3 regions of the Idiomarina sp. UBA3162 genome follow, and region 3 is predicted to be linked to each of the others. Evidence: predicted binding sites of a transcription regulator. Region 3 holds the regulator's gene; each other region holds the start of a gene.

Region 1 (10,831 bases), on a different contig from region 3:
GGGCTCAAAAGCCGGTCACCTAACTTATTTGGGTGATACCGAGGTTGGACGCAATGCGAACATTGGCGCCGGCACTATCACCTGCAACTATGATGGTGTTAATAAGTCTAAAACCATCATTGGCGATGGCGCGTTTATCGGTTCAAACAGTTCATTAGTGGCACCGGTAACGATTAGCAAGGAAGCAACGGTAGGCGCTGGCTCAGTGATTACACGGGATGTAGGTGATAACGAATTGGCGGTCGCTCGTGGAAAACAGCGAAATATTGAGGGCTGGCAACGACCTCAAAAGAAGGAAAAATAATTATGTGCGGTATTGTAGGAGCGACGTCTGAACGACGTGTAAGCGGAATTTTATTAGAGGGCCTGAAGCGGCTTGAGTATCGTGGTTATGATTCAGCGGGAATCGCTGTTATCGATAAGTCTCAGCACTTACAAACCATAAAACGTACAGGTAAAGTGCAAGCGTTGGCGGACGCGATTGAAGAGACGCCAGTAGACGGAACCATCGGAATTGCACATACGCGTTGGGCGACCCATGGTGGCGTGACCGAACGCAATGCTCACCCTCACCTATCAGAGCACGAAATTGCAGTGGTGCATAACGGCATCATCGAAAACCATGAGACTTTGCGCGAGCAACTACAAGCGTTGGGTTACGAGTTTGTAAGCCAGACTGACACCGAAGTGATTGCTCACCTTATCCATCATGAACGCAAAACTCACAACGACCTACTCGATGCGTTAAAAGCCGCTGTAAGGCAGCTTGAGGGTGCTTATGGCACTGTGGTAATGGATACAAAAGATCCTGAACGATTAGTGGTTGCGCGTTCAGGTAGCCCGCTTGTTATCGGTGTTGGCATCGGTGAAAACTTTGTGGCGTCTGACCAATTAGCGCTATTACCAGTTACCCGCAAGTTTATTTATCTCGAAGAAGGTGACGTTGCTGATATTAATCGCACCGATATCAAAATTTACGATAGCGCTGATGAGTCGGTTGAGCGCGAAGTGGTCGATTCTGATGTCAATTACGACGCAGGTGGTAAAGGTCAGTATCGCCATTTCATGTTAAAAGAAATTCATGAACAGCCTATTGCCGTTCGTAACGCACTCGAGGGCCGGTTATCTGAGAGCACGGTACTTGACGATGCGTTCGGCGAAGGCGCAGCCGAGTTATTTAAGACGGTTGAGCATGTCCAAATCATTGCTTGTGGTACCAGTTACCATGCGGGCATGGTGGCAAAATACTGGCTTGAATCAATGGCAAACATCTCGTGTAATGTAGAGATAGCCTCTGAGTTCAGGTATCGCCAGTCGTTTGTGCGCCCTAACAGTCTGCTTGTGACTATCTCGCAAAGTGGCGAAACGGCGGATACGCTCGCAGCGCTTCGTCTCTCAAAAGAAATGGGCTATCGAGGCAGTCTGACGATTTGTAACGTCGCAACCTCGTCCATGGTACGTGAATCCGATCTTGCCTTTATGACGCGTGCTGGCGCAGAAATCGGCGTCGCATCAACGAAAGCATTTACTACCCAGCTTACGGGGCTATTAATGCTCACCGTTGCGATTGGTAAGTACCGTGGCATGAACGAACAACAGCAATCCGCTATTGTAAAAGCGTTACAAACCTTACCTGCTAAACTCGAAGAAGCGGTTGAACTCGATGCCGAAATTGAAGCACTCGCGCCCGATTTTGCAAGCAAGGATCATAGTCTATTCCTTGGACGTGGTAATCAATACCCAATAGCCATGGAAGGTGCGTTAAAGCTCAAAGAGATCTCGTATATTCACGCAGAAGCGTATGCAGCAGGTGAACTTAAGCATGGTCCATTAGCGTTAATCGACGAAGAAATGCCAGTTATCGTCGTTGCACCTAACAACGAGTTGCTCGAGAAGCTCAAATCCAACGTTGAAGAAGTGCGCGCTCGTGGCGGCATTATGTATGTGTTCTCTGATAAAAACGCACGCTTCACTAGTGATGACACGATGAATGTCTTAAATGTCTGTCACTGTGATGAAGTCATCGCGCCTATCGTATACACCATTCCTCTGCAGTTGTTGTCGTACTACGTGGCCATCATTAAAGGCACCGATGTCGACCAACCAAGAAACCTTGCGAAGTCAGTGACGGTTGAATAACCGTCACTGCGCTTTGGTTTATGAATGTGGCTTAGCAATAAAGTTTCATACTTGGTGTGGTGTTACGCTCATCGTAATAGATAGCATATTCGTATTGCGGCATCCTGTAATTCTCCTGAAAAATCAGAGCAGTTATAACTAGAACATTCCGTTAAACTAAAACAGAGCTAGAGCTGAACTTACGAACTAAGCCCAAGCGTCGCTTGCGACGCGACAAACCGGACGCCTTAAGCGTTCCAACTTTTTTAGCTATTTCCCTCAGCAATGAGTTGACCAACAGTTCTCCTAGCTTGATCATCTAATCGCTTTAACAAACCAATATCGGACGTATAATTATGTCTTGATTGTTGCGTCTCGGTGGTCTTTGTTGGTTTTACCCTGTTATAGGGATTTCGTTCGCCGCTATTAATCATCTTTAAATGAGTGAAAAGTTATATGATTTATTTTTTCTACCTTTTTTTCGCAGTAGTTAATAAGGTTTGTGTTATTTTTAAGCTCAGCTTGGATTTTCAATGTTGCTTTTAGACGTCCTTTATTAGAAATTTCTTCTGTTTCGCTAAGGGGCTGAATTTTTTGACTTGAGATGTGTGAGTCGAAATATTCTTTATTTAACTTTGCTTTTTGGTCTGAAAGTACACCATTACAAAATTGCAATAGGGAAGCATATTCTTCTTCACGCTCAGCAGGTAAGTTATTTAAATAAGATTTGAAAACCATTATATGATAGGTCTCATGTACGATCTTTCCCGCTGCCTCAAGGGCTTGATGAGGGAACAACTTGGGATTGCAGAAGTTTACAGGATAGAAAAATCGGTGTGTATTATCATCTGTGCTTGATTCAGTAATTGAAAAGTTTTCTTTCGGCGTAAAGTAAATCTCAATTGAGATGTCGCTGCGGGGAAGAATTTCTTTTGCAACTGTTTTACTTAAATTAAGGCTCAAGTTGGTATAACGTTCTCGGCACTGACGTTGCTCATTATGTACAAAGAATGAGATATTTCCCCACCGGGCATTGAAATTTACTAGTTTCGAAAAATCTAAATGTCTATCGAAGTCTTTAAGCGCTACATTAGTTTTGGAAGATTGAAACGCCGAAGTAGTTACGATGTCGCCTCTATTATATTCGACGACGTGGTAAATGGTCTCGTAATTATCAGGTGTCGCAATTTTAGTAGAGGAACAACCAGTAGCCGTTAACAAAACTAGCACTAAGATTAATTTTGTAAGTTTGATTTTTAGAAAAGATGGAGGTAAATCCCTCCATCGCATAGGTTTTAGCATATTTCGATAACCTTTGAAGGGCCTCTACCTGGACCACAGCTTCCTAATCCGGCTACACTATAAGAAACTTGAGCTTTTACTTGAGATTGTTCTTTCCATTTAGCTGTAACCTGTCCACTATTTTCAGTTGAATTTACTGTTACAGTTTGAACTTCGGCACGGAAGCTGCCTGCAGAAAGCTGGTTATTTATTAACCAGTTTTTAACTGTTGACGGCTGACTAAATCGCGCCTTGTTATTTTTAACTTTGTTAAGATTCATTTTTAAATCCCCATCCGGCGCAGCTCTGCAGGTTGCGCCTAAAATCAATCGACGTGTTTTATCTTGCGTGCCATAGATGTATGCGCATAAATGCGGATTATCGGGATTAACATTAGCTGCAAGTGTGGGCTCTTTCTGCGTTTGTCTAATTGTTTGAGGTGTTTGATAGCTGTTCATTGCCACAACAGCACACGGCGACACCTCTCCGCCAAAGTCCTCGAAAAGACTCAGGTTCTTGTTGCCTAGCCGTGTTAACGACTCAATAGGGTTAATCGTCAGCGAATTGCCCTCTAATGTCATGAGAAAGGTCGCTTTGGCAGAATTTTGTGGGTCCTCTGGATCGGCAAAGTTTAACGATATTGTCGACTTATGAAGCGCCTTTCGCTTAATCAAGTAAATAGACGATTGGTTGAGAGTGCCCTTAATAAAGCGAGACTGGTTGGCTATCTTTATCGTCGCAGGTTCGCTGTTGAAGTCGGTTTTGCTGAACAATTGGGTTGCTTGTTGTTGTAACTGGTTACGTGCATCAACCGAAAAGAACGACGTTAACCCGAGATATTGAGGATTGTTTGTGCAGACGTGGTTATTAGCTTGCGTGCTATTTGAGTTAAGCCATTGCTGGTATTCATTCGCAGCTTTAAACGAACGACTTAATTGGTCACCGATATGACCCAATTGTTTATCGACTTGCTTTGCATAGGCAAACAGCTGCTTCGCGAGGTAGGTTTCACTGTTCGTATATGAGGTCTCTGAAAACCTAAAGGTTTCCGGTTTAATATCGCTCTGTATTAAGTGTGTTACAGGGGCGATTACTTTGAATGCATCGTACTGAGAGGAATCCGGTCTATGTACGATGATGCGGTACTGTGAATGGATGCTTTGATGTTCTTTTTCAGGGTTTTCATTTGTATTAACAACAATCGTGTTAAAGAACCAATCACGTAGCTGATCGGTCGTGCAATCTTGGCATTGAATAAGATAAGTCGGTGTTTCAAGTGTTTTGCCGAGTGCGTTAAAGCTCGCTAAAAGCAGTCCCAGTAGAAGAATTTTGCGCATTGTGCTTTCTCTTTTTATAACATTAAAGATACATTACGATAGTAATACTGTTTTGTCAGCATTAAATGACATCATTATCGGGTTGCCCCTCTGAATGATGCGCTTCGCATATGCATGCTATCGTGTCATAGTAGTTGCTAAGCCAACATTCACTCTGTTGTCTGTGTCACTGAGTCAAGAAGTGGAGTTTATGAGTCACGATCACCATCATCACCATCACCACGATATGTCTTCGAATCGGATTGGTTGGGCATTTTTTCTCAACTTGGGTTTCACCATTATTGAGTTTATCGGTGGCGTCTTAACGAACAGTACGGCTATCCTTGCAGATGCGGTGCATGATCTCGGTGATAGCTTATCTATTGGTCTAGCTTGGTTACTCAACAAATTCAGTAAGCGAGATCCATCTCGCACCTTCACGTATGGGTATCAGCGGCTCTCGTTAGTCGGGGCTTTTATTAATGCGGTTATTTTAATTGCCGGCTCTGTCTGGGTACTTTACACCGCTATTCCTCGATTACTTGACCCCGTGATGCCGGTTGTTGAGGGCATGATTGGTTTGGCTGTGTTTGGCGTTGCCGTTAATGGGTATGCGGCGTTTAAACTAAGCGCAGGCGAAACACTTAATGAACGTGTATTAAACTGGCACTTGATCGAAGATGTACTGGGCTGGGTCGCAGTATTGATAGTCTCAATCGTACTGTATTTTGTCGACTGGCCTATTCTTGATCCTTTATTGTCTATCGGCTTTACCTTATTTATCTTACTTAATGTTATTCGTACTCTGGCATCTACAGTGAAGCTATTTGTGCAAGCAGCGCCTAGCGAAGAAGCCTATATCGCCATTCAAGAAAAACTGATAAAACTAGATGATGTGCAAGATGCTCATCATATTCACTTTTGGTCGCTTGATGGCGAGCGTCATGTATTAACCGCGCATATTGTGGTTGCGCGCGAGCTGACTGCGGAGCAACGAGGAAAGCTCAAACTTAATATTTCCGATGCGCTACAAGGCTTTAATTTGGCGCATACTACAATTGAACTTGAGTATCCCGACGAGCCTTGTCGAGACCATTAATAGGAGAGCGGTTTATGGAACTGTTTGGTAGTTATACTTCACCGTATGTACGGCACTGTCGTATTGCGTTTAAAGAAACGGGCTTAGCGTATTCGCTTACCGAGACTGATCACGATATGAGTGCAAAGTTGAGTCCTGCTAAAAAGGTACCTTTTTTACACCACAATGACCTGCGTTTTTTTGATTCTTCGAGCATATTAAAATATGTGCGCGAAAAGAACGGTGAGCGTTTTTTCGCGGATACCACTGATTTTGACCAGTATTGTTTGGTGAATACAGCGATGGACGCCACCATCAATTTATTCTTGTTGAGCAAGGAAGGTGTCACGCCGGAAAACAATGGTTACATGAAGCGTCAGCATGAGCGCGTGCATGAAATTCTCGCTTTAATGGAAAGTCGCGACCATGCTGTTGCTTATGAGGGGCCGCATCCGTTCAGCGATGGTGAGCTGCGCTTAGGTTGTTTCCTGAGCTGGGGACTCTTTCGTTCACTGATTTCGTTAAACGAATTCCCCAAGCTACAGGCGTTTTTAGACAAAATTAACGACTACCCTATTTTTGCAGATACGCATCCAAGCCTAAAAGATTAGGCTTGGATTGCTTTCGCACGTTTAGGGATTTCCTCGTTGAGCAGCTCAACATTACGCGAGTAATCAACCGGAACATCGATGATATGTACGCCACCCTGTTCCATGCAGTCACGCATCAGTGGCTGCAGCTCTTCCGTTGCAGCTAATCGATAACCCTTGGCACCGTAAGCTTCTGCATATTTTATAAAATCAGGATTTTTAAAGTCCAAACCAAAGTCATGCAAGCCCATGTGCTCTTGTTTCCACTTAATCATCCCGTAAGCACTATCGTTTAGAATAAGCACAACCAAGTCGAGGTTCATACGGACCGCGGTTTCTATTTCTTGCGAATTCATCATAAAGCCACCGTCGCCGCAGATAGAAACCACCTTGCGGTTTGGGTGGACCAATTTAGCGGCCATTGCGGAAGGTAAACCTGCACCCATCGATGCCAACGCATTATCGAGTAACACGGTATTTGGCTGGCGCGCTGGATAATTGCGAGCGAACCAGATTTTGTAGATACCATTGTCCAACGCAATGATACCGTCGTCTGGCATGACTTCTCTCACCTCTTCTACTAGGCGCTGAGGTAACATAGGGAAAGCTTCGTCATGCGCACCTTCATCGGTGTGATCGCGCATATGCTCTCGTACTTTAAGCATGAACTCAAAATCCCAATGAGACTGCGGCTCGATACCTTCTTTAAGCTGCCAAATGCTGTTGCCGATATCGCCGATCATACTGGCGTGCGGGAAATAAACAGAATCGACTTGCGCACCTTGGAAGTTGATATGCACCACTTTGCGCTGATCAGGTTTCATCATAAATGGCGGTTTCTCAACGACGTCGTGACCGACGTTGAGGATCAAATCAGCCTGTTCTATGGCACGATGTGGATAGTCGCCGTCGGATACCGCGGCATTACCCAACCAACGAGGATGATCTTCATTAATGACGCCTTTACCCATTTGCGTTGTGATAAACGGAATACCTGTCTTATCAACGAACGCACGGAGCATCTTCGCGGTGATTTTACGGTTGGCAGCCGCGCCGATCACAATCAATGGATGCTTGGCTTCTTTCAGCAGTTTTAATACATAGTCAACTGACTTATGCTCGGTAATCGGCCTGCGTGAGTAACTTGGCGCAATCGGTGTTGCGTCCACTTCTTCAGCGGCAATATCGTCTGACAATTCAAGATGTGCTGCACCAGGACGTTCGTCTTCAGCACGACGGAAAGCCTCCCGTACGTGTGAGGGTATCGTCTTAGCACTGATAATTGGTTGAGTGTACTTGGTGATTGGCGTCATCATATCGATAACATCAATGATCTGGAATTGACCTTGCGGGCGGTCTTTAATCGGTTTTTGTCCCGTGATGACTACCATCGGCATGGCACCCAGTTGTGCATAAGCAACTGAAGTGACTAAGTTGGTTGCACCGGGGCCAAGAGTAGATAAGCAAACGCCGGGTTTTCCTGTCAACCTCCCGTAGGTTGCCGCCATAAAACCTGCCGCCTGTTCGTGACGCGTCAATACCAGTTCGATGGATGAATTTGAGAGAGACTCAAGTAGATCGAGATTCTCTTCTCCTGGGATTCCAAACACATATTCCACACCCTCATTCTCGAGAGCTTTTACCATGAGGTCCGCCGCTTTCACTTAGACACTCCTTTTAAATTCACATGAATACTAAGGTGCTACGTTATGACAGGCGATTATGATCAAAAAAGGGCGGTGCTCAGACCGCCCTTTTATTTAAAGTGTTGCGCCTCAATTACGAGTTGTCTTCACCTGATGTCATATCTTGAAGACGTGTACGCAGCTCTTCATCGCTTTGAGCACGCTGAATGATCATGTTGTACTGCTGCGGTGTTAGACCTGAATCTTCCACTGCTGCGATCATTTCTTTTTGTGCTTCTTGCTGGATGCTACGTGCTTGCTCTTGATTTTCAGCATTTTGGAACTTGTCACGATATTTTGTCGTCACTTTTTGTACGTCTTCCATTGCTGCAACAAATTTCACCAACATGCCTTCAGTGATTTTTTGTTGAGCTTGCTGTTGAGCCATCTGATTCTGCATAGCGTTATCTTGAGTTTGCGCTGCTGCAGCAGTCGTGGCTAAAGTCATTGCTGATGCTAATGCAATCATTGTCTTTTTCATGATGAACTCCTGTTGTTCAAAAAAACTTGTTCGATAAGACTAAAGCGAAGACCATGCCAACTTCTTAACATTATGAAAAATAAGGGAAAAATAAATATCGAAAATCATACAAAGAAAACTTACAGTTTCTTATGTATCCTTTTGATACACACAAAGGAGGTAATGTGACAAAAAGATACACCTTACCGCTTTCAAGTATTCAGCGCCGCTTGTTACTGTATGTGGTCATTCCGATGCTCTTGATTTCTGGGGCTGCGATAACGTTTGGGTTGAATATTGCGGGTCAACAAGAGGAAGAGCGGCTTAAAACCGATCTTAAATTGATTGGTCGGGCAATTAGTCTGCCCATCAGTGATGCGTTGTTAAATAATGATTTAACCACTGTGCAAGCCAATCTAGACTCAGTATTCAATATTGGCCGTGTTTACGGCGCCTCAGTTTACGACGTGAACGGTCAACAAGTGGCCGAAGCCGGTGTGACAGAAACTGACTTATCCGATAGTTGGTTGGCGCGACAAACAGTTCAAACTGGGGTGTCACAAGATGATTATCGTCAAGTTGAGGGACGTGAAGTATTCTCACAGTTTCTCCCGATTGTCGATCGTGGAGGCCGTATTATTGGCCTTCTGCAAATCAATCGACGCGCCAGCGACTTTGATGAACGGTTCGAGCAACTCAGCCAAGTAGCGTGGGTCAGTTGGTTTATTTTTGCAGTGGTGACTATCGCGGTGTTGGTGTTTGGTCATTATCGCGGTGTAGGGCGTCATGTTCTGTATCTTCGAAATATTATGCAACAAGTCGCACAAGGACGGCGCGATGTGCGCGTAAACACTCAAGGACCGAGCGAAATTGTAGCCATTAGCCAAGGGCTGAATGAGATGCTTGAGGCGGTGACGCGAGCAGAGCATGAAATTCGTGACAGACGACAAGAAGAGCAACGCTTGAACGAAGCTTTGCGCGCGCAAGAGAAAATGGCTGCGATCGGCTCAGTATCGAGTGGGGTTGCTCACGAGCTTGGTGCGCCGCTCACGGTGATCGATAATCGTGCTAAAAAGCTGTTGAGACATGCGACTAGCGATGACGATAAACGTCAGTTGAAAGCTATTCGGGGTCAAGTTCACCGGCTAACAAGATTGGTTAATCAACTACTCGCCTTTTCTCGCACGCCTGTGAGCGAACGCCAACAAGTGCCGATTAAATCACTGATAGAGCGCGCTCGCACTAGTGTGGGATTTGAGCTTGAGAATGATGATATCCAATGTGTCGTTGAGTATCAGGGCGATGAAGTTGTTAAGGTTGATGTATCCCGTATGGAGCTGGCATTAGTGAATGTGCTACGAAACGCGTATCAAGCGGCTAAATCAGAGGTGCGTATTGCCGTGAGTCAAACACCAAGCGCGACGGCTATTATGATAATGGATGATGGTGACGGACTTACTCAAAGCGCTCAGACGCATGCTACTTCGCCTTTTTACAGCAGTAAAACAACAGGTGAAGGGACAGGGTTGGGATTGACCATCGTGCAACACATCATGAGCGATCATGACGGCCAATTAAAGCTTAAAAACCGCGTTCAGGGCGGTTGTTGCGCGACTTTATTACTTCCTCACATAGGACTCAGATCAGGAGATTCAAATGACAGCTAATACAGCGCAAATCGCAGTTGTTGAAGATGATTCAGCGCTACGTGAGCTACTTGTTGAGGAGCTTGAAGCTGAGAACTATAAAGTTTTTGCTTTTCCATCAATCGAAGACTATCAAGCTGAGTTACCTTCAGTTGATGTCGTTGTCAGTGATATTCGCCTACCGGGATCCTCAGGTTTGTCGCTGCTGAAGCACGTCACTGAGGTCGGCGCGCCCGCACTCATCCTCATTACCGCGTTCGCTACTGTCGATCAGGCGGTTGATGCGTTAAAACACGGTGCGGCTGACTTCTTGACCAAGCCACTTGATGTTGAGCACCTGCTTCTGAGTGTGCAACGTGTGTTGGAGCACCGTCTATTAAAGCAAGAATTGACTCGTTTTAAGTCGCAGCGAAAAGGACCCGCAGGACTTATCGGTCAAAGTCCAGCAATGCGTAAGTTGTATCATCAAATTGAGCGACTCGGCACAGCCGATGGCAGTGTACTTATTACCGGCGAATCTGGCACCGGTAAAGAGCTGGTTGCACGCGCAATCCATGAGCTTAGCGAGCGGCGCGACAAACCTTTTCAAGCAGTGAACTGCGCGGGCATTCCCTCAGAACTGATGGAAAGTGAGTTTTTTGGTCATACGCAAGGGGC
Region 2 (10,831 bases), on a different contig from region 3:
ATGTACACAATTACGGTGCTGCGTTTAGCTTTTTAAGCGACGGCGGTGGCTGGCAACGTTGGTTCTTTACCTTAATTGCAGTAGCCGTCAGTATCGTGTTGCTCATCTGGCTGCGTCGCAATGATGTGAGTTTCTGGCGTCAGAACTTGTCATTCTCGTTGATCTTGGCGGGTGCCGTTGGCAATGTGACAGACCGATTCTTGTTCGGTTATGTGATCGACTTCTTAGATGTGCATTATCAAGGCTGGCATTGGCCCGCATTCAACGTGGCGGACTGTGCGATTACCATTGGTGCAGTGCTCATGTTGTTAGAAGCGTTTATCGATAACCGTCGAGATCCCGAAGATACGAAAGGTAAGGAGTAGTCGTGGGACGTTTACCGATTGAAGATGGCCGTGAAGTGGTCATGCATTTTACCATTAAACTGAGCGATGGTTCGGTGGCCGACAGTACACGAATGTCGGGAAAGCCAGCGAAGTTTCGTATGGGGGATGGTAGCCTAACCGAAAATTTCGAAGCTTGTTTAATTGGATTGCGGCCAGGCAGTGAGCGCGAGTTTACACTGGCACCACAAGACGCTTTTGGTGAACCGAACCCCGACAACTACTATTATGTTGATTCGGCTAAGTTTAGCGATGAGACCAAGCCTGAAGTGGGCGCAATTCTCACGTTCACCCAGCCTGATGGTACCGAGCTACCAGGGATTGTGCGGAAAATCGAGGGTCCTACGGTGACTATCGATTTTAACCACCCTCTGGCTGGTCAAACGGTGATTTTCGAAGTTGAAATTATTAGCGTGGAGCCGTAACCGGCACACGGAGGAATTATGCAAATTTTACTCGCCAACCCACGTGGCTTTTGCGCAGGCGTGGATCGCGCGATTACCATCGTCGAGCGAGCATTGGAGATATTTGAGCCACCCATTTATGTGCGCCACGAGGTGGTGCATAACAAATATGTGGTGAATAAATTGCGTGATGCGGGTGCGGTCTTTGTCGAAGAACTCGATGAAGTGCCCGACGATGCAATTGTTATTTTCAGTGCGCACGGCGTCTCACAAGCGGTTCGTCAGAATGCCAAAGATCGCGGTTTAAAAGTCTTTGATGCAACCTGTCCACTGGTGACTAAAGTGCATATGGAAGTGACACGTGCCAGTCGTAAAGGGCACGAGTGCGTGCTCATTGGTCACGCCGGACACCCCGAAGTTGAAGGCACGATGGGGCAGTATGCCAATCCGCAGGGCGGCATTTATTTAGTCGAATCTCCTGAGGATGTCGCAACGCTCGAAGTAAAAGATGCGGATAATTTGCACTACATGAGTCAAACCACGTTATCTGTCGATGATACGGCGGATGTGATTGATGCCTTACGGGTGCGTTTCCCTAACATTAACGGGCCTCGTAAAGACGACATCTGCTATGCCACACAGAACCGACAAGATGCGGTGCGTCAATTAGCAGAAGAAGCGCAATTAATGTTGGTGGTCGGTGCCAAGAATAGCTCGAACTCAAATCGGTTACGTGAACTGTCCGAGAAGATGGGCACACCTGCTTACTTGATTGATGATGCCAGTGGCATCCAGCGCGATTGGCTTAACGATATCGACCGTGTGGCGGTGACCGCAGGCGCTTCGGCGCCGGAAGTATTAGTGCGCGAGGTTATCGAGCAGTTACGCAGCTGGGGTGGTGAAACTGTGACTGAGCGAGAAGGGCGCGAGGAAAACATCATCTTTAGTATTCCGCCAGATCTTCGTTAGTCAACGCTACGTAAACTGGGATAACCCCCTCTAAATTAGCATGGGCAAGCCAGAACGTGGCTTGCCGTGCCGAGTACCATTCTTGTGTCACTGTTATTGCCTCATTAGTGGGCTGCCAGTGTCGAACCTCTCCGTTTCCGATTGCCATCAATAACTCGTTTTGTGCCGCTTGCAGTTGTTCTAACGCGTGTTGCCGCGCCTGTAATCGGCGGACTTCGGTCTGCGTAAGCTGCACCATACTTAAGCCGCTCGCCAGCGATATGCTCACCACGACCGTCATTATCATCGCCTCGATAAGTGCTGAACCTTTGAGCTTTAGCAAGCTCATAAGCGCGTTGCTGCAGTTGCTGGTATTGTTGCCATTGCCAGGCGAAACGTTGCGTTAATAGATTCAGGTGTTCGGTGGCAAAGAGCATGATCAATGCATGTATGCCAATCAAGGACAGAAGGGGCGTAATAAAGCTGCTCATCAAACACGCTCCGATTGACGGGTGCAGGACTGAATAAGGGAAGGCGCATCGTGTGTGCCGACGTGGCGAGGGTGATCTGGTAACCCGGTGCGAGTGCCCGAATGCTAAACTGGGTCAGGCTGAGTGTTTGCGCTGTGGTTAGACTTTGCCAGCCGCGCTGGGCACAATCAAAAGCATCACCATGGTATTGCAATGCCCCAGCGCGTAAGCGATAACCAACCTGATCGCCTGTGTGTATCGTCAGTAGGTAACAGCTATGTTGCGAGCTCGAAGTCAATTGCCTGACCTGTTCACTGCGTAACAGATCACGTCCAATTTGTAGCGCTAGACCTTGCAAAGCAAGCTGCGCCTGAGGTTGCTGCAAGGCTTGATTGATTGACGTGGTTTGCCACAGTATGACCTGTACTGACGAACCCGCTAATAGGACCATTAGGGCACAAGCCGCAAGTAGCTCAATCAGTGCAAACCCCCAAGGGCGTGTTGTTACACACATGAAGTTATACCCATTATCTCGACATCGCCAGCGCTACAGTACCTTATCCGTCCGATAGCACTGACAATCCAGCGTAGTTCGAACTTACCCTTATGCATACTTAAGTGGCCGGCACGAGCATACCCTTGTGGCGCATAAAAAGTCAGCGGACGGCTGTGATCATTAAAGTTACTGGTAAACTGCCAACCGTCGGTTTTGAGCGCGTGCTTAATGGCAGTAAGCGGAATCTCGATATGGCGTTGCTGCGCTTGCGCACGCGCTTGATACGCTTGCAGCAAACTTAAGCCGCGCAGTCCAAGCGCTCGCGCTTCGAGTTGTGCGGTTGAGTGCTGCATGGCAGGGACACCTGCACTCAGCAATAGCAGACTCAACAGTGAACAGACAGACCACTCCAGTAAACTACTTGGCATTAATCATTCTCCAAACTAACCCTCAGAAAAGCTAAACCTCCGCTCGATAAACGCCTAGCGGAGACGTCCGATAGGTACGTAGGTGATAACTGTATTTTGTTGGCACAGAATTTGTATCAGTTAGTCAGAGAATCATTTTTTTGACGCGCAGGAAAAGAAGTATGGCAAGTGGTGCTGCAAGACTGAACAATTTAAAAGGGCTGGCGCAAGCTAACTCGCACATAATTAAAGGGTTCGGTACCCCGCTGGCGGTGATGGCGATACTCGCGATGGTGGTGCTTCCCATTCCACCTATCTTGTTGGATATCCTCTTTTCGTTCTCAATTACTCTTTCATTGGTGGTGATGCTGGTTGCGGTCTACACCCAACGTCCACTCGATTTTGCCGCATTCCCTACGGTATTGCTGATAGCGACCGTATTGCGCCTATCATTGAACGTAGCATCAACCCGTATCGTGTTACTCAACGGTCACGAGGGGCCCGGCGCTGCAGGTAGTGTCATTGAAGCCTTTGGTAGCGTAGTTATTGGCGGCAACTATACCGTCGGTCTGGTGGTCTTCGCTATCTTGGTGATCATCAACTTTATCGTAATCACCAAAGGTGCCGGCCGTATTTCTGAAGTCACTGCCCGCTTTACCCTTGACGCTATGCCGGGTAAACAGATGGCCATCGATGCGGATTTGAATGCCGGACTTATTAATCAAGAGGAAGCGAAAGCGCGACGCAGCGACGTAACTCGCGAGGCTGACTTCTACGGCTCGATGGATGGTGCCAGTAAATTTGTTAAAGGCGATGCCATTGCCGGTATCTTAATCCTTTTAATTAACGTTGTAGGCGGCTTCTTAATCGGCATGATCCAGCATGACTTGTCGTTTGGTCAGGCGATTGAAGTCTATACGCTACTTACCATTGGTGACGGCTTAGTAGCACAAATTCCAGCGCTGTTGTTATCTGTCGCAACCGCCATCATCATTACCCGTGAAAATGATACCAAGGACATGGGTGAAGCGGTTGTATTTCAGCTGATTAACAACCCGAAAGTGCTAGTCATTTCAAGTGCAGTATTGTTTGCCATGGGCGTTATTCCCGGCATGCCGCACTTTGCTTTCTTATCGATGTCTGCCGTGCTCGCAGGTGCTGCATATTACAAAATGCGTCATGCAGAAACCCAAGAGACCGAGCAAGTTGAACAAAAACAACAAGAACAACAGCAACAGTTAGCTCAAAAAGAGCTCAGTTGGGACGATGTGCGTCATGTAGATACCCTTGGCTTGGAAGTGGGCTACCGCTTGATTCCGCTGGTTGATAGAAGCCAAGGTGGCGAACTGCTATCGCGCATTAAAGGAGTGCGCAAGAAGCAATCACAAGAGTTCGGATTTTTAGTACCGGCTGTGCATATCCGCGATAATCTTGATTTGGGTCCTAATAGCTATCGCATCACGCTCATGGGGGTGACCATGGGTGAGGCGGATATTCGTCATGACTGCGAGTTAGCGATTAATCCCGGCCAAGTGTTTGGTGAGTTAGAAGGTGAGAAGACCACCGATCCAGCGTTTGGTCTCGAAGCGATTTGGATTAAACCAGAACAACGTGAAAACGCCCAAACCATGGGCTATACCGTGGTTGATGCAGCAACGGTTGTTGCTACACATTTGAGCCAAATCGTCACAAACCACGCCTCGCAATTATTAGGGCATGAAGAAGCGCAAGAGCTACTGGATCGTTTGGGTCGTAGCCACCCTAAATTGGTCGAGGGCTTGGTACCCGATTTATTGTCTCTCGGCAACTTTGTCAAAGTTTTACAAAACCTGCTCGACGAGGGTATCGCTATCCGTGACATGCGGACTATTGCACAGACGCTTGTCGAATATGCTGGACGCACACAAGACACCGATGTATTAACCGCGGCGGTCCGCATCTCGTTACGTCGACTCATCGTTCAAGACATCTCCGAAGGGCAACAAGAACTGCCTGTCATTACTTTGGCGCCAGAGTTGGAACAGATGTTGCATCAGTCATTGCAAGCCGCAGGCAATGAAGCCGAACAGCAAGGCGCAGGTATTGAACCTGGCTTGGCAGAACGCCTGCAGCAATCGTTGAAAGAGGTTCATCAACAACAAGAGATGAACGGCGAGCCATCGGTGTTACTGACATCCGGGCTATTGCGCTCAACGATGGCGCGCTTCGCGCGTCACGCAACTGACGGAATGCGGGTGCTGAGTTACCAAGAAATTCCAGATGATAAACAGATTCGAATTGTGAGTTCGATTGGCGGCCAACAACAGCCAGCGGCTCAGTGATAGGGGGATTTACCTGTGAAAATGAAGCGCTTTTTTGCTGAGGATATGCGTCGTGCCTTATTGCAAGTTAAGGAAACGCTCGGACCGGATGCCGTTATCATGTCGAATAAAAAGGTAAACGGTGGCGTTGAGATTGTCGCTGCAATTGATGGTGATGCAGAGCCACAAGCGCCGCAAGCAGCGGCACCAGCAGCCGAGTCGGCATCGCAGAGCGATGAGGCGGAACGGTATGCTGAGCCTGCAAACTCACTGGCCGAAATCTTGGCACGCCAGGCACAACATCCAGCGATGCAGGCAAGCAATGCTGAACCTAAGCCAGCACCCGAACCTCAAACTGAGCCGGTCCAAGCTGGCGCCGAAGCGACCCAGGTACCCAGTGAGCCCGAAGTCGATATCCCTGACTATGTTGGTGGCGGTAGCGCTGCTGAAATCGCAGAACTGCGCGCGCAAATCAAAGGTGTCCAGAACTTACTGCAACATCAGTTGAGCGGTTTGATGAAACAAGAAATTGAGCGCGAAGAACCAATGCGCGCCTTATTGACCCAACGCCTTATGACTATGGGTGTGAGCGAACGAATTGCCGATCAAATCGCCTGCTTCATCCCTGAGGGCGATGACATCGAAGATAGCTGGGAGCAATCATTGCAATTATTGGAAGGTCAGCTTAACACCACCCATGACGATATTTTGACTCGTGGCGGTGCAGTTGCGTTAGTCGGTCCGACGGGTGTCGGTAAAACAACGACGATTGCTAAGTTGGCAGCCCGTTATGCGCAGCGCCACGGCTCTGACTCGGTCGCATTGATTACCACCGATACGTTCCGTATTGGCGCAAGCGAACAACTGAAAGTGTATGGTCGTATTATCGGTTGTCCAGTTAAAGTCGCAAACGATGCTAAAGAGTTAGCTGATGCAATGCTGACATTGCGCGACAAACGCCTGATTTTGATCGATACCGCGGGTATGGGTCAGCGCGATAAACGCTTAAGTGAACAACTCGCGCAATTATTACAGAATAAACGTCTAAGAATTCGTCCATATTTGGTATTATCTTCAACATCACAAACACAGGTGTTGAACGATACGGTTAAGCAGTTCAAAACATTGCCGTTGGCAGGCTGCATTTTTACTAAACTAGACGAGTGTTTAAGTTTAGGTGAAAGTATCAGTGTTGCCATCGAGCAAGGGCTTGCGGTGGGCTACTTAACCCACGGACAGCAAGTACCAGAAGACATTCGCGTGGCGGACGAGCATTACATGGTCACCGAAGCAGAGCGCTTATACGATAAAAGCATTTGTTCGAATGTGTCAGACATGCCAAAATCAAATTGGCAGGCCGTTCAATAAAAGGTCATCGATTAATCAAGCATTAACCAGCAGTAAGAGTTAGAGCGCATGGATCAAGCTAGTGGCTTAAGAAAGATGAAACAAAGTAAAGTCAAAGTCATTGCAGTAACGGGTGGTAAAGGCGGTGTGGGTAAAACCAACATCTCTTTAAACATGGCTATTGCAATGGCAGAGCAAGGCAAACGGGTATTGGTGCTAGACGCTGATTTAGGTCTCGCCAATGTCGATGTCATGCTCGGACTGCGCGTGCAAAAAAATCTTTCTCATGTGCTCAGTGGGCAGGCCGAACTCAAAGACATTCTGATAGAAGGCCCAGCAGGTATTAAGATTGTACCGGCCACTTCAGGCACCCGTTCGATGATTGACCTCGACGAGACGCAACACGCAGAGTTGATTCGCGCTTTTAGCGATCTACAAGGAGACTTTGACGTGTTGGTGATTGATACCGCAGCGGGTATCGGTAATACCGTTGTGCGTTTTGCCCGCGCTGCTCAAGATGTGATGCTGGTAGTTTGTGATGAGCCGACTTCAATTACTGATGCTTACGCGCTGATGAAAGTGCTGAGCAAAGAACAGGATGTGTTCAAGTTTAAAGTTGTTGCCAATATGGTGCGTAACCTAAGAGAAGGCCAGTTGCTGTTTAATAAGTTGACCAAGGTCACTGATCGGTTTTTGGATGTCGCGCTAGAATTAGCCGCCATCATCCCGTTTGACGATAACATTCGTTTGGCGGTACGAAAGCAAAAGCCATTAGTACTTATGCAGCCTCGTTCGCCTGCCTCATTAGCCATCAAAGCCCTTGCGCAACGTGCGCTTGACTGGCCGGTACCTGCGCAAGCAGGCGGGCATTTGGAATTTTTTCTTGAACAATTAATAGGATCGGCCGATAACGGTAAGAAGCAGGATGTTGCCAATGAATAAAGCCGCTGTTTACAGTGCCCATGCTGATAATCGTCAGGCGATTATCGAGCAACATACGGGGCTCGTGAAGCGAATCGCACACCACATGATGGCGCGCCTACCCGCGAGCGTACAAGTCGATGACTTGATCCAATCCGGTATGATTGGCTTATTGGAAGCAGCTAGAAATTTTGATAACAGCAAGGGCGCGAGTTTTGAGACCTTTGCGGGCATTCGTATTCGTGGTGCTATGCTCGACGAAATCCGTCGCGGCGATTGGGCACCGCGGTCGGTGCATCGTAACCATCGACGTGTGTTAGAAGCCATCCGCCAAGTCGAGAACGACACGGGGCGTGATGCAAAGGATACGGAAGTAGCGGAAAAGCTAGAAATGTCGCTCGAGGAATACCACGCTATTCTGCGTGATGTTAACTCGGGACGAATTATTGGCATCGAAGATCTGGGCGTCTCGGAAGATGTCATCGTGCCTGAACAAGTAACAGGCACCAACTATGAGCCGCAAAAAGATGTAGAGAACGATGCGTTTCACCGTGCACTGGTGGACACCATCTCTGGCTTACCTGAACGTGAAGCCTTAGTGCTTTCGTTGTATTATGATGAGGAACTGAACCTAAAAGAAATTGGGGAAGTGCTCAGCGTGAGTGAATCACGTGTTAGTCAAATTCATAGCCAAGCGATGATGCGCTTAAAAACGCGTATGCAAAGCTGGGTAGAGTAATTGTCGTAGTAATCGAGAGCCCAAGTGGAGGGAGCTTTGGATAAAAACATGAAAATTCTTGTTGTTGATGACTTTTCAACAATGAGACGAATCATCAAAAACCTTCTTCGCGACCTTGGATTTACCAACATCCAAGAAGCTGACGATGGCAACACCGCCTTACCGATGCTCCAGCAAGGTGACTTTGACTTTGTTGTCACTGACTGGAACATGCCAGGGATGCAAGGTATCGACTTACTTAAAGAAATTCGTAAAGACGATGACCTCGCGCACTTGCCGGTACTGATGGTGACCGCAGAAGCTAAACGCGAGCAAATTATTCAAGCCGCCCAAGCGGGCGTCAATGGATACATCGTTAAACCTTTCACAGCTGTCACGTTGAAAGAGAAGCTCGATAAAATCTTTGAACGCATCAGTTAATGAGTGCGGTTATGTCAAAATCATCGGCAAATATATCGCTCCAGCAAGCGCAGCAACTGGTTGAATGGCTAGAAGCGGGCGAGCAAGCCAAAGCCGATCAATGGCTTGATGACTTTCGCGAGGAGCGTGATGACAAACTCTTCACGTCGGTGGGGCAACTGACTCGCGATCTCCACGAAGCACTGCAAGATTTCCAACTCGATCCGCGGATTATGCAGTTAACACAGGATGACCTGCCCGACGCACAAAACCGTCTGCAGTACGTTATCGAAAAGACAGAAGACGCTGCTAACCGAACCATGGATGCAGTCGAAGCCTGCTTGCCGATGACTGACGAAATGCATCAGCGCGTCGAACAAGTCATGCCGGCCTGGCAGCGATTGATGAGTAACGATATTCAGTTGCACGAATTCAAAGAAATGTGTCACCAAGTCGATGCGTTAATGCGTGAATGTGGTCAGAATATGCCGCAAATTCATGGCTTAATGACCGAAGTGTTGATGGCGCAAGATTATCAAGATATTACCGGTCAAATCATCCGTCGAGTGATACAGCTCGTAGAAGATGTCGAGAAAAATTTGATCGAGCTTCTCAAGTTGTTTGGTGAAGAACAGAAATCTCAAGCTAAACAAAATGTAAAAGCAGTCGATAAGAGTGCAGCAGAAGGACCTGTGATTAACCCAGAACAACGTGATGATGTCGTCGAGAATCAGGATGACGTAGACGATTTATTATCTAGCTTAGGTTTCTAGGAGAGAGCAGCGCATGAGCTTTGAGATGGACGAAGACATCTTACAGGATTTCTTGATCGAGGCGGCAGAAATCCTCGAGCAGTTATCCGAGCAACTCGTTCAATTAGAAAACGACCCCGAGAACAAAGATCTCCTAAACGCCATCTTTAGAGGTTTCCACACCGTTAAAGGTGGGGCTGGTTTCTTATCGGTTTCCGCGTTAGTTGATACCTGTCACGGTGCGGAAAATGTTTTCGATACCTTACGTAATGGTCAACGTTCTGTTTCGGCTGACTTGATGGATGTGATCCTGCAAGCGTTGGACACCATTAATGCCCAGTTTGCTCAATTACAAGCGCGCGAAGAACCCGAAGCCGCCGATAGCGAGCTACTCGAGACACTGCACAAGCTCTCTCAACCCGAATCGGAAGACGAAATCGCCGACGACACTGATGCCGACGTACGTCGCGCCTCTAGCGCGACAGGCGATGCCTCCGCCGACACCGAAACCGACGACGATACCGATACCGACGACGATACCGATACCGACGTAAGTAGTGCCTCTGGCGCGACAGACGATACCTCCGTCGACGACATTCAAGAAGACGAATTCGAAGCCTTACTTGACGAACTCCATGGCAAAGGGCAAGGGCCCGGTGCCAATAAATCGTCGGGCAATGAGCCGGCAAAAGAGCAAAGCAAAGCCAGCAGTAAAGACGGTGATGACGAAATCACTGATGATGAGTTTGAAGCCTTGCTCGATGAATTGCACGGTTCCGGTAAAGCACCGACCAGTGCAGAGAAAAAACAAGAAGAGCAGAAGTCGGCGAGTAAAAGTGATAGCGACGAAATCACTGATGATGAATTTGAGGCACTGCTAGACGATTTACATGGCAAAGGGCAGGCGCCTAAGGTTGATAAAGCCGCTGCTAAACAGCCAGAGGCTCAAAAACCAGCGCCGAAAAAACCACAAGCTAAACAGCCAGAGGCTAAAAAGCCGGAGCCGAAGAAACAAGAACCTAAGAAGCCAGAAGCAAAACAAGAAGAGTCGAAGAAGCCCGAGGCTAAGAAGGCCGCTGCACCGCCACCACCTCCGGCAGAAACCACGGTGCGAGTGGATACCAAACGACTCGATGAGATCATGAATATGGTCGGTGAGCTGGTCTTGGTGCGCAACCGATTATTGAGCTTAAGCAATAATGACGACCAGAAACACGAAGAGATGAGTAAAGCCATCTCTAACCTCGACGTGGTTACAGGTGACC
Region 3 (10,831 bases):
TGATCTGCGTTTTCCAGAATTGTTCAAAGCACTGCGTGCCAAGGGTGCCGATATTATTTTATTACCGTCAGCATTTACTGAGGTAACCGGTGCAGCACACTGGCATTCGCTGGTGAGAGCACGGGCGATTGAGCAGCAAGTGTATATGCTCGCACCCAACCAATTCGGCGAGGCCGCCAATGGACGCCGTACCTATGGACACTCGATGATCGTTGACCCATGGGGTGAAGTCATGGCCGAGCAAGCCGATGGAGAGGGCGTTGTCAGTGCCTATTTTGACAGAGAGAAATTGGAGAATATTCGCGCGCAAATGCCTGTCGCGGAGCAAACTCGCCTGACGGTGAGTGCTAATGTAAATGAGGATGTATGAGCGATAAATTAAGTTGGATTAATGAATTACCCGTGACTGAGTCAGATCTCGCTAGAGCGCTCGGTACCTTATACAACGGCGATATCGACTTTGCTGACATTTATTTTCAAGGTAGCGTCAACGAGTCATGGGTATTAGAAGACGGCATTATTAAAGACGGTGCGTATCACAATGAAACGGGTATGGGTGTCCGTGCCATACAAGGTGAAAAAACAGGCTTTGCTTATGCTGACGAGATTACTCAGCAAGCGCTCACACAAACCTGTAACGCGGCACGCGGCATTGTACGGCAAGGTCAAAGTAAGCAGGTTAAAGCGTGGACTCAGCAGTCGGTAGCGGCACAGTATGCGGCTAAGAACCCACTGCAGTCGCTCGAAGAGGCGGAAAAGATTGCGCTATTGAAGCAGGTCGATGCCCATGCGCGTGCCCAGGATAAGCGTGTATCTCAGGTCGTTGTTAGTCTCTCGGGCAGCTACGACGACGTGCTTGTTGCAGCGACTGACGGTACATTCGCTGAAGACCATAGGCCATTGGTTCGGTTAAACTGCTCTGTCATCGTTGAACAAGAGGGCCGACGAGAGCGGGGTTCAGCAGGTGGTGGTGCGCGTGTCAGTTACGAGTATTTCTTTAAAGATGAAGAGGGCACACCGCGCTGGAAAGCGTTTGCTGAAGAAGCGGTTCGTCAGGCATTAGTTAACCTAGAAGCCATTGCGGCTCCGGCAGGAACCATGCCGGTTGTACTTGGCGCCGGCTGGCCGGGTGTATTGTTGCATGAAGCGGTTGGACACGGACTTGAAGGTGATTTTAATCGTAAAGGTTCTTCGGCGTATGCGGGTAAAATAGGTGAGAAAGTGGCTTCGGAACTTTGTACTATCGTCGACGATGGTACCCTAGCCGACCGCCGCGGCTCGCTGAGTATTGATGATGAAGGCACGCCCGCAGGTCGCAATGTACTAATCGAAAATGGCATCCTGAAAGGCTACATGCAGGATAAAATGAATGCGCGTTTGATGGGCCATGCGGTGACAGGCAACGGTCGTCGTGAGAGTTATGCGCACTTGCCCATGCCGCGTATGACAAATACCTACATGCTGCCCGGTGAGCACCAGCCCGAGGACATTATCGCGTCTGTGAAGCGCGGTATTTACGCGCCACACTTTGCCGGTGGTCAGGTCGATATCACGTCGGGTCAGTTCGTGTTTTCGGCATCAGAAGCATACCTGATTGAGGACGGCAAAATTACACAACCGATTAAAGGCGCGACGTTAATTGGTAATGGACCGGAAGCGATGAGTAAGGTCTCAATGGTGGGTAATGATTTAGCGCTCGACCAAGGTGTCGGTGTGTGTGGTAAGGATGGTCAGAGTTTACCGGTTGGCGTCGGTCAGCCAACGCTGAAACTAGACGCTATGACAGTCGGTGGTACTGACTGAGGCTTAGGCCTCAGTCATGAGTTCACGTAAATAGACAAATAGCTGGCGCGCTGCCGTAGGCGGTTTATTGTCCTCGGCTTGCTTTTTGGCTTGTCGAAGCCATTGGCGAATACGCTGAATATCGGCATCGGGGTAACGGTTAAAAAAGTCTGTGAGCGCTTCTTCGTCACCTGATAACAGCAGGTCGCGTTGTTGCTCAACAGCATGAAATTGATTCACAGTTTGTTGGTGAAAGGCGTTAAGGCGTTCCATTGCTTGTTCGATAGGCGTAACGTCTCTTTGGCGCATTAACTTACCAATAAACTGAAGTTGGCGGCGATAGCCTTCGTGTTTATTTTTAATTTTACGAGCGAGCAAGACCGCATCGCGCAGCTCATCATCAAGTGGAATGCTTTTGAGTTGCGCATCAGTTAAGTCTACGAGCTCAGTGCCCATTTTTTGTAGGGCTTCAACTTGGCGCTTGCGTTCACTTTTGCTGGGGACATCTGCAAATTCATTTTCGTCTGGCGATGTCGAGTGGGTTGGTTTACGAGCCATAATCCATTCAGTTTTAATTGCTAATAATAACGAGCAGTTTACCAGTTTTACGCAAGACGCGTTAATCATTTAGAGGAGTGTACATTGAAACCTCAACTTAGCGAGTTACAGCAACAACTTGATGATGTTGAATTAGCGGTCCAATATGCGTTGGAGTTAGCGGCTAAAGAGGGGACTTCAGCGGCCGAGTGCTCGATCAGCAAAAGCGCCGGCATTTCAGTCGGTACGCGTATGGGCGATGTAGAGACCGTTGAATTTAATCAAGACGGTGCGCTGGGCATTAGTGTGTATCGTGATCATCAAAAAGGCTCGGCATCGACTACCGACTTATCGCGTGAAGCCATTGCTGCGGCAGTAAAAAAGGCGGCGGAAATTGCCCGTTATACCTCAGCTGACCCGTTTAATGGGTTAGCACCGAAAGAACTAATGACCAAAGATTATCCTGAGCTAGACTTATGCCACCCCGGCGATCAAAGTGCAGAATACGCGATAGAGCAAGCACTCGCCTGTGAGCGTCATGGCTTAGCTTTAGATGATCGCATTATTAATTCTGACGGTGCACACTACGGTTCGCATACGGGCTTTCGCGTATATGGCAATAGTCACGGTTTTTTGGGCGGTTATTTGCAGTCGCGTCATAATTTAAGTTGCGTACTGATCGCAAAAGAAGGTGAGCGCATGCAACGCGATATGAGCTACTCGGTTGCGCGTCGAACGCAAGACTTAGCTGCGCCCGAAAAAGTAGCTGAGGAAGCCGCTCAGGAGACGCTATCCCGCTTGGGTGGCCGCAAGATCGATACCGCAAAAGTCCCGGTAATTTTCCGCGCCGATGTGGCGGGCAGCTTGTTTGGCCATTTCGTAAGTGCGATCAGTGGCGGCAATCTTTACCGGAAATCAAGTTTCTTGCTAGACGCATTGGGCCAGCCGGTGTTGCCGTCGTGGTTAAACATTAAAGAATGTCCTCATATCGTGGGTGGTTTAGCAAGCAGTCCGTTTGACCATGAAGGTTTAGCTACGATTGAACGTGATATCGTTACGGCCGGTGAGTTGCAGACTTATCTACTTACTAGCTATGCGGCCCGCAAGATGGATATGCAGCCCACCGGTCATGCTGGGGGCATCCATAACTGGCGCTTGACCCATGGTGATAAGAGTTTGGCTGAACTGTGCAAACAGATGGGCACAGGCTTACTGGTCACCGAATTGATGGGGCAAGGCGTTAACTTAGTCAACGGTGATTATTCGCGCGGCGCTGCTGGATTCTGGGTTGAGAATGGCGAAATTCAGTATCCTGTTGAGGAAGTGACGATTGCGGGTAATTTAAAAGACATGCTGGCAAATATCGTCGCTATTGGTAACGATGTTGACGAGCGCCATGCTTTGCATACGGGATCGGTGTTGTTAGAAGAAATGCGGATTGCAGGTCAGTAAAGCAACCGGCGACATTGCTGTTTAAGACAGCAGCAATGTCGCAGTACCCAAGAATGCAAAGATACCGACCACATCGGTGACGGTGGTTAAAATAACCCCGCCCGCCAGTGCTGGGTCAATATCAAAACGCTTCAATATCATGGGTACGGTCACGCCGGCAAGCGCCGCCGCCAGGAGATTCATCATCATCGCGAAGGCGATAATGCCACCAACCAACCAGCTTTGCATCCAAAGTGCTACCACAGCGGCAATGAGGATTGACCAGATAATACCGTTCAGTGCGCCAATGGCGAGCTCTTTGCCGATCAACCACCGTGAGTTACTACTACCGATATGGCCGAGCGCCATACCTCGAATTACCAAGGTCAGGGTTTGACTACCGGCAATACCCCCCATACTTGGCACGATGGTATTCAGGATAGCGAGTACCGCCATCTGCGCTAACACGTCTTCGAATAGTGAGCTGACCATAGCGGCAAGTAATGCCGTGACCAAGTTAATGGCCAACCACACGGTGCGGCGGCGAGTACTTTTGAGTACCGGCGCAAAAGTATCCTCGTCATCTTCTAAACCGGCCATACTCAACATCGAGTGTTGAGCATCCTCGCGAATGATATCAACCACGTCATCGATGGTGATTCGACCCACAAGTTGCTGCTCCCCGTCGACAACGGGCGCTGATACCCAATCATGACGTTCAAACAATTTTGCGACTTCGGTTTCATCCATGTCGACAGGAATACTGACGATATCCGGCGACATAATATCGCTGACCACTTTTGATGGGTCGACGGTGACTAAGCGCGATAGGGCGATTTCACCGATGAGTTTATCGTTCCGATCGGCGACATAGAGTTTATCAGTGGCTTCTGGTAGCTCGCCTTTTAGGCGAAGGTAACGTAATACAACATCGACGGTGACATCGGCGCGCACGGTAATGGTATCGGTGTTCATGATACCGCCGGCAGAGTCCTCATCGTATGACAATGCCGTTTCAGCACGCTCTCGGTCGCGCTCGTCCATTGATTTGAGCACTTCTTGATAAACTTGGTCTGGCAAGCCACGCAGTACGTAGGCCAAGTCATCGGTATCCATTCCTTCGGTGGCAGCCGCGAGTTTTTCAGGCGCCATCTGGCGAATAATGGATTTTTGAACTTCTTCTGAAAGTTCTTCTAGAATATCACCGTGTTCGTCGGCATCGACGAGTTTCCAAACAATGGCACGACTTTTAGGGGGGGACGACTCCAGGAGAAGCGCAATATCACATGCCGGCATATTATGTAGCATGCGGCGTGCAGCCACATACATACCGTCCGATAGGGCAGTATTTACCTCTTGAATACGCTGCATTGCATATTCTTTATCGGACAACTCAGCCATCATGGTTATTCAGCTTCCTCAAACTTATCTTCAAATAGGATGGTAATTGCTTCGAGCGCTGCCTCGGCATCTTCACCTTGGGCGCAGACATCGACCTCGCGGCCCTGTCGGCTGGCGAGAAGCATTAAACACATCACACTGCCTGCATCGACCTCTTGACCATCTTGGCTGATGGTAATTTTGGCGGCAAACTCCTGCGTCAAGCGTGCCAATTTGGTTGCTGCGCGCGCGTGCAGACCTAGTTTATTGCGAATGATCAAAGATTTACAGACTTTTTGCGTCATTTTGACAATTCCCGATGGCGAACCTGAACATGTGTTTCATCTGTTCTGAACTGGTCGGCTAAGGCTTCGGCCAAATAAACAGAGCGATGTTGACCCCCCGTACAACCCACCGCAATAGTTAGATAGCTACGGTTACTGCGTTGAAAGTAAGGTAACCATGTGGCAAGAAAGTTTTCGACTTGCAGTAAATATTTGGTCACTAAACCTTCTTTGCGGAAAAATTGCTTAACGTCCTCGTCTTGCCCAGTGAGAAGCTTGAGCTCTGGATTCCAATGGGGATTCGGTAAAATTCGCGCATCAAATACGAAATCTGCATCCTTAGGTACGCCGTGTTTAAATCCGAACGACTGGAACACAATCACGACATGCTTCGAAGCTTTACCCAAGACGCGCGCACTCACCTCTTCACTGAGTTGATGTAAAGATAGGTTACTGCTATCAATTCGCCAAGTGGCGCGTTCAGCAATAGGGTCGAGTAGTCGGTTTTCTAACTGCAGCGCCTCAACTAAAGGTAGCTGCTTTTGTGAAAGTGGATGCAAGCGCCGAGTTTCGCCAAAGCGTTGTAGCAGCGTTTGGTCATCGGCGTCGATAAAGAGAACTTCAATATCGACGTCATCGGGCAAAAACTCAATTGATTCTACGAGTTCGTGAGGATCTTCAGGTAAATTGCGTACATCAATACTGATGGCAACGCGATCATATTGCTCAATGACTGAATGAACCAGTGTTGCGAGCAAAGCGATAGGCAGGTTATCGACACAATAGAAACCGAGATCTTCGAGTACTCTTAAGGCAATGGTTTTGCCGGAGCCTGAACGTCCACTGACTATGATAAGTTGCATTCAGGTGCCTGATCTTCGCTGACAAAAATAGAATAGAGCGCTTGGTCACTATCAGCTTCTCGCAGCGAACGCGTGCATTCTTTGTTATTCATGCGTTTGGCGACGGTTGCAAGCGTGTTTAAGTGATTTTCATGCTCCGATTCAGGGACAAGCAAGGCGAATACGATATCCACCGGCTGATTGTCAATCGCATCAAATTCAATGGGTTGTTCAAGCGTCATTAGTACCGCCACAGGTTGCGTCGCATTGGCTAATCGACCATGTGGAATAGCGATGCCAAGACCAATACCCGTACTACCTAAGCGCTCACGATTAATTAAGCTCTCAAAGATGTCGTGTTTAGTGATTCCGACAAGTTTTGGGGCCGCGATAGCGCTGATAGTTTCTAACAGGCGTTTCTTGCTTGCACCCTCGACTGCACACTTGGTGCAGTCGGGGCTCAAAAGATCAGACAATTGCATGATTTAGTGTTTTTTCAACTTTTCTTTGTGTTTAATCACTTGGCGATCGAGTTTATTGATCAATCCATCAATCGCCGCGTACATATCGTCGTGCTCTGCATCGGCGAAAATTTCTCCGCCGTTAACATGAAGCGTAGCTTCCGCTTTTTGAACCGTTTTTTCAACATTTAGGATGACGTGAACGTTGTTTATGTGGTCAAAGTGGCGCTCTAACTTGGCAAATTTTGTATCCACGTATTCACGCAACGCGTCAGTAATATCAATGTGGTGACCTGTTAGGTTGATTTGCATAACGTCTTCCTTCTACGGTTGAACAATATTAAAGCAGACTCTTCCTCTGGCTTGAAGAGGGAATGTTGAGCGATTCACGATATTTCGCGATCGTTCTTCTAGCTACTTGGATTCCCTGATCCGCAATGAGTTCAGCAATTTTGTTATCACTTAATGGTTTGGCGCGGTTCTCCGCGGCAACCAATTTTTTGATTAGCGCTCTTATAGCGGTACTTGAACACTCACCTCCTGTTTCGGTACTGACATGACTGGAGAAGAAGTATTTAAGCTCGAAGATGCCGCGCGGGCAGTGGAGATATTTTTGAGTCGTTACACGCGAGATTGTACTTTCGTGCATATCAACGGCTTCCGCGACATCATTGAGAACCATCGGCTTCATCGCCTCCTCACCATGTTCAAAAAAGCCTTGCTGACGTTGAACGATGCAGTGCGCGACTTTCAGTAAGGTCTCGTTTCGGCTTTCGAGACTCTTAATGAACCAACGCGCTTCTTGAGTATGCAGCTTAATATACTGAGAGTCAGCACTTGATTTTGCCTGCTGACTCAGCGCTGCATATTGTTCGTTCACTCTTAATTTAGGTACGCTATCAGGATTTAATTCGACCACCCAACGACCATTTTTTTTCACTACCGAAATATCCGGTATGACGTATTCAACGGGCTTTTGGTCGATAGCATCGCCAGGATAAGGGTTTAAGGTTTGAATCAGTCGCAGTGTCTCTTTCAGCTCTGCTTCATCAATCTTCAGTTTACGCTGCAACCCTTTATAATCCCGCGCACCCATTAACTCCATGTAATCATTTATAAGCGCTAATGCAAGCTTTTTGCAGGGGGTTTCATCGCATAGTTGCTGTAGTTGAATACTCAAACATTCTTGGATGGAGCGCGCACCGACACCCAGAGGATCAAAATGTTGAATACGCTTAAGCACCATGGCGACTTCTTCAACATCGACTTCGGGTAAATTGATAGCTTCAACGAGTTCATTCAAGTCTGAAGTCAGGTAACCGCGCTCATCGATGGACTCGATGATGGTGGTGGCTATAGCCGCATCTTCGTCTGAGAAATGCGACATCTGCATTTGCCAAATCAAATGATCGTAAAGCGAGTCGCTTGTTTCGCCTTGATAGACATCGTGTTCGCCGTCAAACGACTGGCTTGAGCTAGTGCCACTTGACGGAGTAGTTGATGTATATGTGTCATCCCAAGTGCTATCTAATGGGAGGTCATCGGGGAGTGATTGATCTTGTAATGCATCGACGGTTTCTTTTTGACTATCGTCTTTTTGCGTTTGCTCGGCATCGGTCTGGGCATCTTGCTCAGCTTCACCCTCAACCTCAAGTAACGGGTTATTATCTAAGGCTTCTTGAATTTCAGCTTGTAGATCGAGTGATGAGAGTTGCAACAACCGAATGGCCTGTTGTAATTGAGGGGTCATCGTAAGTTGTTGACCCATTTTCAGTTGCAAACTTTGTTTCATCTGATTATCCCGGCCTCACTTGTGCTGTGTTACAAGGTGAACTGCTCACCGAGGTAGACATCTTTCACTTGTTGGTTTGACAATACGCTATTCGCGTCCCCGCTAGCAATCAGCTCGCCATGACTAACGATATACGCATGCTCGCATACGGACAACGTTTCACGCACGTTGTGGTCAGTTATCAACACACCGATGCCTCGGTGCTTAAGATGTTCAATTATTTTTTTGATGTCGAGTACAGAAATCGGATCAACACCTGCGAAAGGCTCGTCTAATAAAATAAACGTAGGGTCAGCAGCGAGCGCTCGAGCGATCTCAACACGGCGACGCTCACCACCCGACAGACTCATACCCAAGCTATTCACGATATGACCGATATTAAATTCTTCGAGCAATGCATCGAGTTTTTCTTCGCGCTCAATCGCGGTAAGTGAACGTCGAGTTTCAAGAATCGCCATCAAGTTATCACGGACCGTCATTTTTCGAAAAATAGATGACTCCTGTGGCAAATATCCAATACCTCGACGTGCACGTTCATGCATCGGCAAAAGCGTTAAGTCCTGATCATCCAGCTTAATACTGCCTTTATCAGAGTTCACTAAGCCAACTATCATATAAAAGGTCGTTGTCTTACCTGCACCATTAGGACCGAGCAGGCCAATAATTTGCCCTTGGCTCACCTCTAAACTGACGTCTTTGACGACTTGGCGTCGATTATAAGATTTAGCGAGATGCTGAACAGATAATTTAGCCATGCACTATTGCTCTTGTTGCTGTTGGTCGTCTTCAGGTTGCTCTTTCTCGGGTTGCTTATTGGGGTTAAAAATCGTGGTAACCCGTTCGCCTGATTCCTTTGAGCCTCTTGCCGAGACATGCTGGTTAGCCAAGTCATACACAATGGTATCACCACGCGACAAGCTGCTGCCCTGAATGATTTGCGCATTACCTTGTAGTTCAATACGTCCCTGACTCTGGAAGTAAGTGATTTGATCGGCTTGTGCGCTGATCTCCGAGCCATCCTCGAGCAACTGGGTGTAGACTGCGGGACGACCGTGCGCGATAAATGTATCGGCTTGGTCTTTGGACTCACCGCCGGTTGCCTCAAGTCGATCCGCCTCAATACGCATAGAGCCCTGAGTTACAATGACATTATCGGTCAACAACAATTTATTGTTCTTGATATCAAAGTGTTCATGTCCAGCATTGACCTCGATCGGCTTTTTAAAATCCGCCTCACCTTGGGCGGCGGCCATTTGGCTCACAACCGCTAAACTAGCGAGGATTAAAAACCGTTTTAACATGACGTTTTAGCTCCATAGTTTCCGCGTACAGGTCGGCGCTCAGACCATGACCTTGCACAGCAATTTGGGGTCCCGAAATAGTGACAGGATAATCGGTATTCATAGTCTCTGCCGGTATATCGATGACCAAGTATTCGGTATTAACACGCTTAATTGAAGTATCAGGCTGTAAGGCCAATATTTCAACGTTGCGCTCTAAAATAAGTGTTTGATCGTCATATAGCGTGCCTTGCTCTGCGCTAACTTGCCATGTAGCTTCGCGCTCATCGGTATAAACTGAGTAAACAGGGTTGGTTAGTTCAGTGAGACCGATTTGAATATAATGCGACATGTGTTCGGCAGTAACCTGATGTGCCAAGCGGCCACCCGACTCATATAAACGCGTTTTCAGTCCTGAAGCGGTAAAGTCAGGCGTCATTTTCCGCGATTGCACGTTGTTATCGCCCGCGTCGGAGCGATCAAAAGGACGCCAAAGCAATAGTATAACTGCGCCAAATAAGATAAGCAGCAATAGCGCTACGCGACGACTCACAAACTCACTCCTTCAACACTCGCGAGTTCGCCGCGGCTTAACAGCAGTAAATCGCAGACTTCACGCACAGCGCCAAATCCACCATGACAGCGGGTGATATACTGCGCAGCAAGTTGCACAGATGGATGAGCATCGTGAACCGCGACGCCTAATTTAGCACGGTTGATGAGTTTTAGATCGGGCACGTCATCGCCGACGTACGCGACGTGCGAATCACTTAATGCTAACGTTTCAAGCAGGCGCTCGTAGACCTCGACCTTATCTTTCACACCCTGAAAAATGTGGGTCACGCCTAGGTGTTTCATGCGACGTTCAACAATTGCCGATTCGCGACCAGTGATGACCGCCGCAGGGTAACCAGCATCGGTCCACGCTTTTAAGCCAAAGCCGTCGCGGGTGTGGAACGCTTTAAGCTCTTCACCTTGATTACCTAAATAAATGCGACCGTCTGAAAATACGCCGTCGACATCTAATACCAGTAATTGAGTC

The links. The regulator sigma-54, encoded in region 3, starts transcription at its own class of promoters, with help from an activator protein. The targets are predictions, from matches to a motif close to GTTGGCACGNNNNTNGNNT.
Region 1: the regulator sigma-54 is predicted to act here: its motif matches at 8,592-8,610, upstream of B2X00_RS12045 (DUF4168 domain-containing protein).
Region 2: the regulator sigma-54 is predicted to act here: its motif matches at 3,228-3,246, upstream of flhA (flagellar biosynthesis protein FlhA).

The regions. Positions count from the first base shown of each region.
Region 1 covers NZ_DEYI01000100.1:91-10,921, reverse strand. Annotated here, with positions in the region: gene glmU (bifunctional UDP-N-acetylglucosamine diphosphorylase/glucosamine-1-phosphate N-acetyltransferase GlmU) at 1-304, shown strand, start outside; gene glmS (glutamine--fructose-6-phosphate transaminase (isomerizing)) at 307-2,139, shown strand; gene B2X00_RS12070 (hypothetical protein) at 2,545-3,420, opposite strand; gene B2X00_RS12065 (hypothetical protein) at 3,414-4,736, opposite strand; gene B2X00_RS12060 (cation diffusion facilitator family transporter) at 4,927-5,814, shown strand; gene B2X00_RS12055 (glutathione S-transferase family protein) at 5,829-6,404, shown strand; gene B2X00_RS12050 (acetolactate synthase large subunit) at 6,401-8,047, opposite strand; gene B2X00_RS12045 (DUF4168 domain-containing protein) at 8,163-8,549, opposite strand; gene B2X00_RS12040 (sensor histidine kinase) at 8,714-10,195, shown strand; partial or broken gene B2X00_RS12035 (sigma-54-dependent transcriptional regulator) at 10,185-10,831, shown strand, end outside.
Region 2 covers NZ_DEYI01000053.1:32,702-43,532, reverse strand. Annotated here, with positions in the region: gene lspA (signal peptidase II) at 1-365, shown strand, start outside; gene fkpB (FKBP-type peptidyl-prolyl cis-trans isomerase) at 368-808, shown strand; gene ispH (4-hydroxy-3-methylbut-2-enyl diphosphate reductase) at 827-1,756, shown strand; gene B2X00_RS06395 (type II secretion system protein) at 1,731-2,084, opposite strand; gene B2X00_RS06390 (hypothetical protein) at 2,081-2,719, opposite strand; gene B2X00_RS06385 (hypothetical protein) at 2,710-3,129, opposite strand; gene flhA (flagellar biosynthesis protein FlhA) at 3,291-5,429, shown strand; gene flhF (flagellar biosynthesis protein FlhF) at 5,445-6,776, shown strand; gene B2X00_RS06370 (MinD/ParA family protein) at 6,825-7,697, shown strand; gene B2X00_RS06365 (RNA polymerase sigma factor FliA) at 7,690-8,415, shown strand; gene cheY (chemotaxis response regulator CheY) at 8,452-8,835, shown strand; gene B2X00_RS06355 (protein phosphatase CheZ) at 8,847-9,587, shown strand; gene B2X00_RS06350 (chemotaxis protein CheA) at 9,601-10,831, shown strand, end outside.
Region 3 covers NZ_DEYI01000059.1:3,427-14,257, reverse strand. Annotated here, with positions in the region: gene B2X00_RS07535 (carbon-nitrogen hydrolase family protein) at 1-370, shown strand, start outside; gene tldD (metalloprotease TldD) at 367-1,803, shown strand; gene yjgA (ribosome biogenesis factor YjgA) at 1,807-2,340, opposite strand; gene pmbA (metalloprotease PmbA) at 2,425-3,771, shown strand; gene mgtE (magnesium transporter) at 3,793-5,154, opposite strand; gene B2X00_RS07510 (HPr family phosphocarrier protein) at 5,157-5,435, opposite strand; gene rapZ (RNase adapter RapZ) at 5,432-6,277, opposite strand; gene ptsN (PTS IIA-like nitrogen regulatory protein PtsN) at 6,262-6,738, opposite strand; gene hpf (ribosome hibernation promoting factor) at 6,742-7,029, opposite strand; gene B2X00_RS07490 (RNA polymerase factor sigma-54) at 7,058-8,509, opposite strand; gene lptB (LPS export ABC transporter ATP-binding protein) at 8,539-9,264, opposite strand; gene lptA (lipopolysaccharide transport periplasmic protein LptA) at 9,268-9,810, opposite strand; gene lptC (LPS export ABC transporter periplasmic protein LptC) at 9,782-10,342, opposite strand; gene kdsC (3-deoxy-manno-octulosonate-8-phosphatase KdsC) at 10,339-10,831, opposite strand, start outside.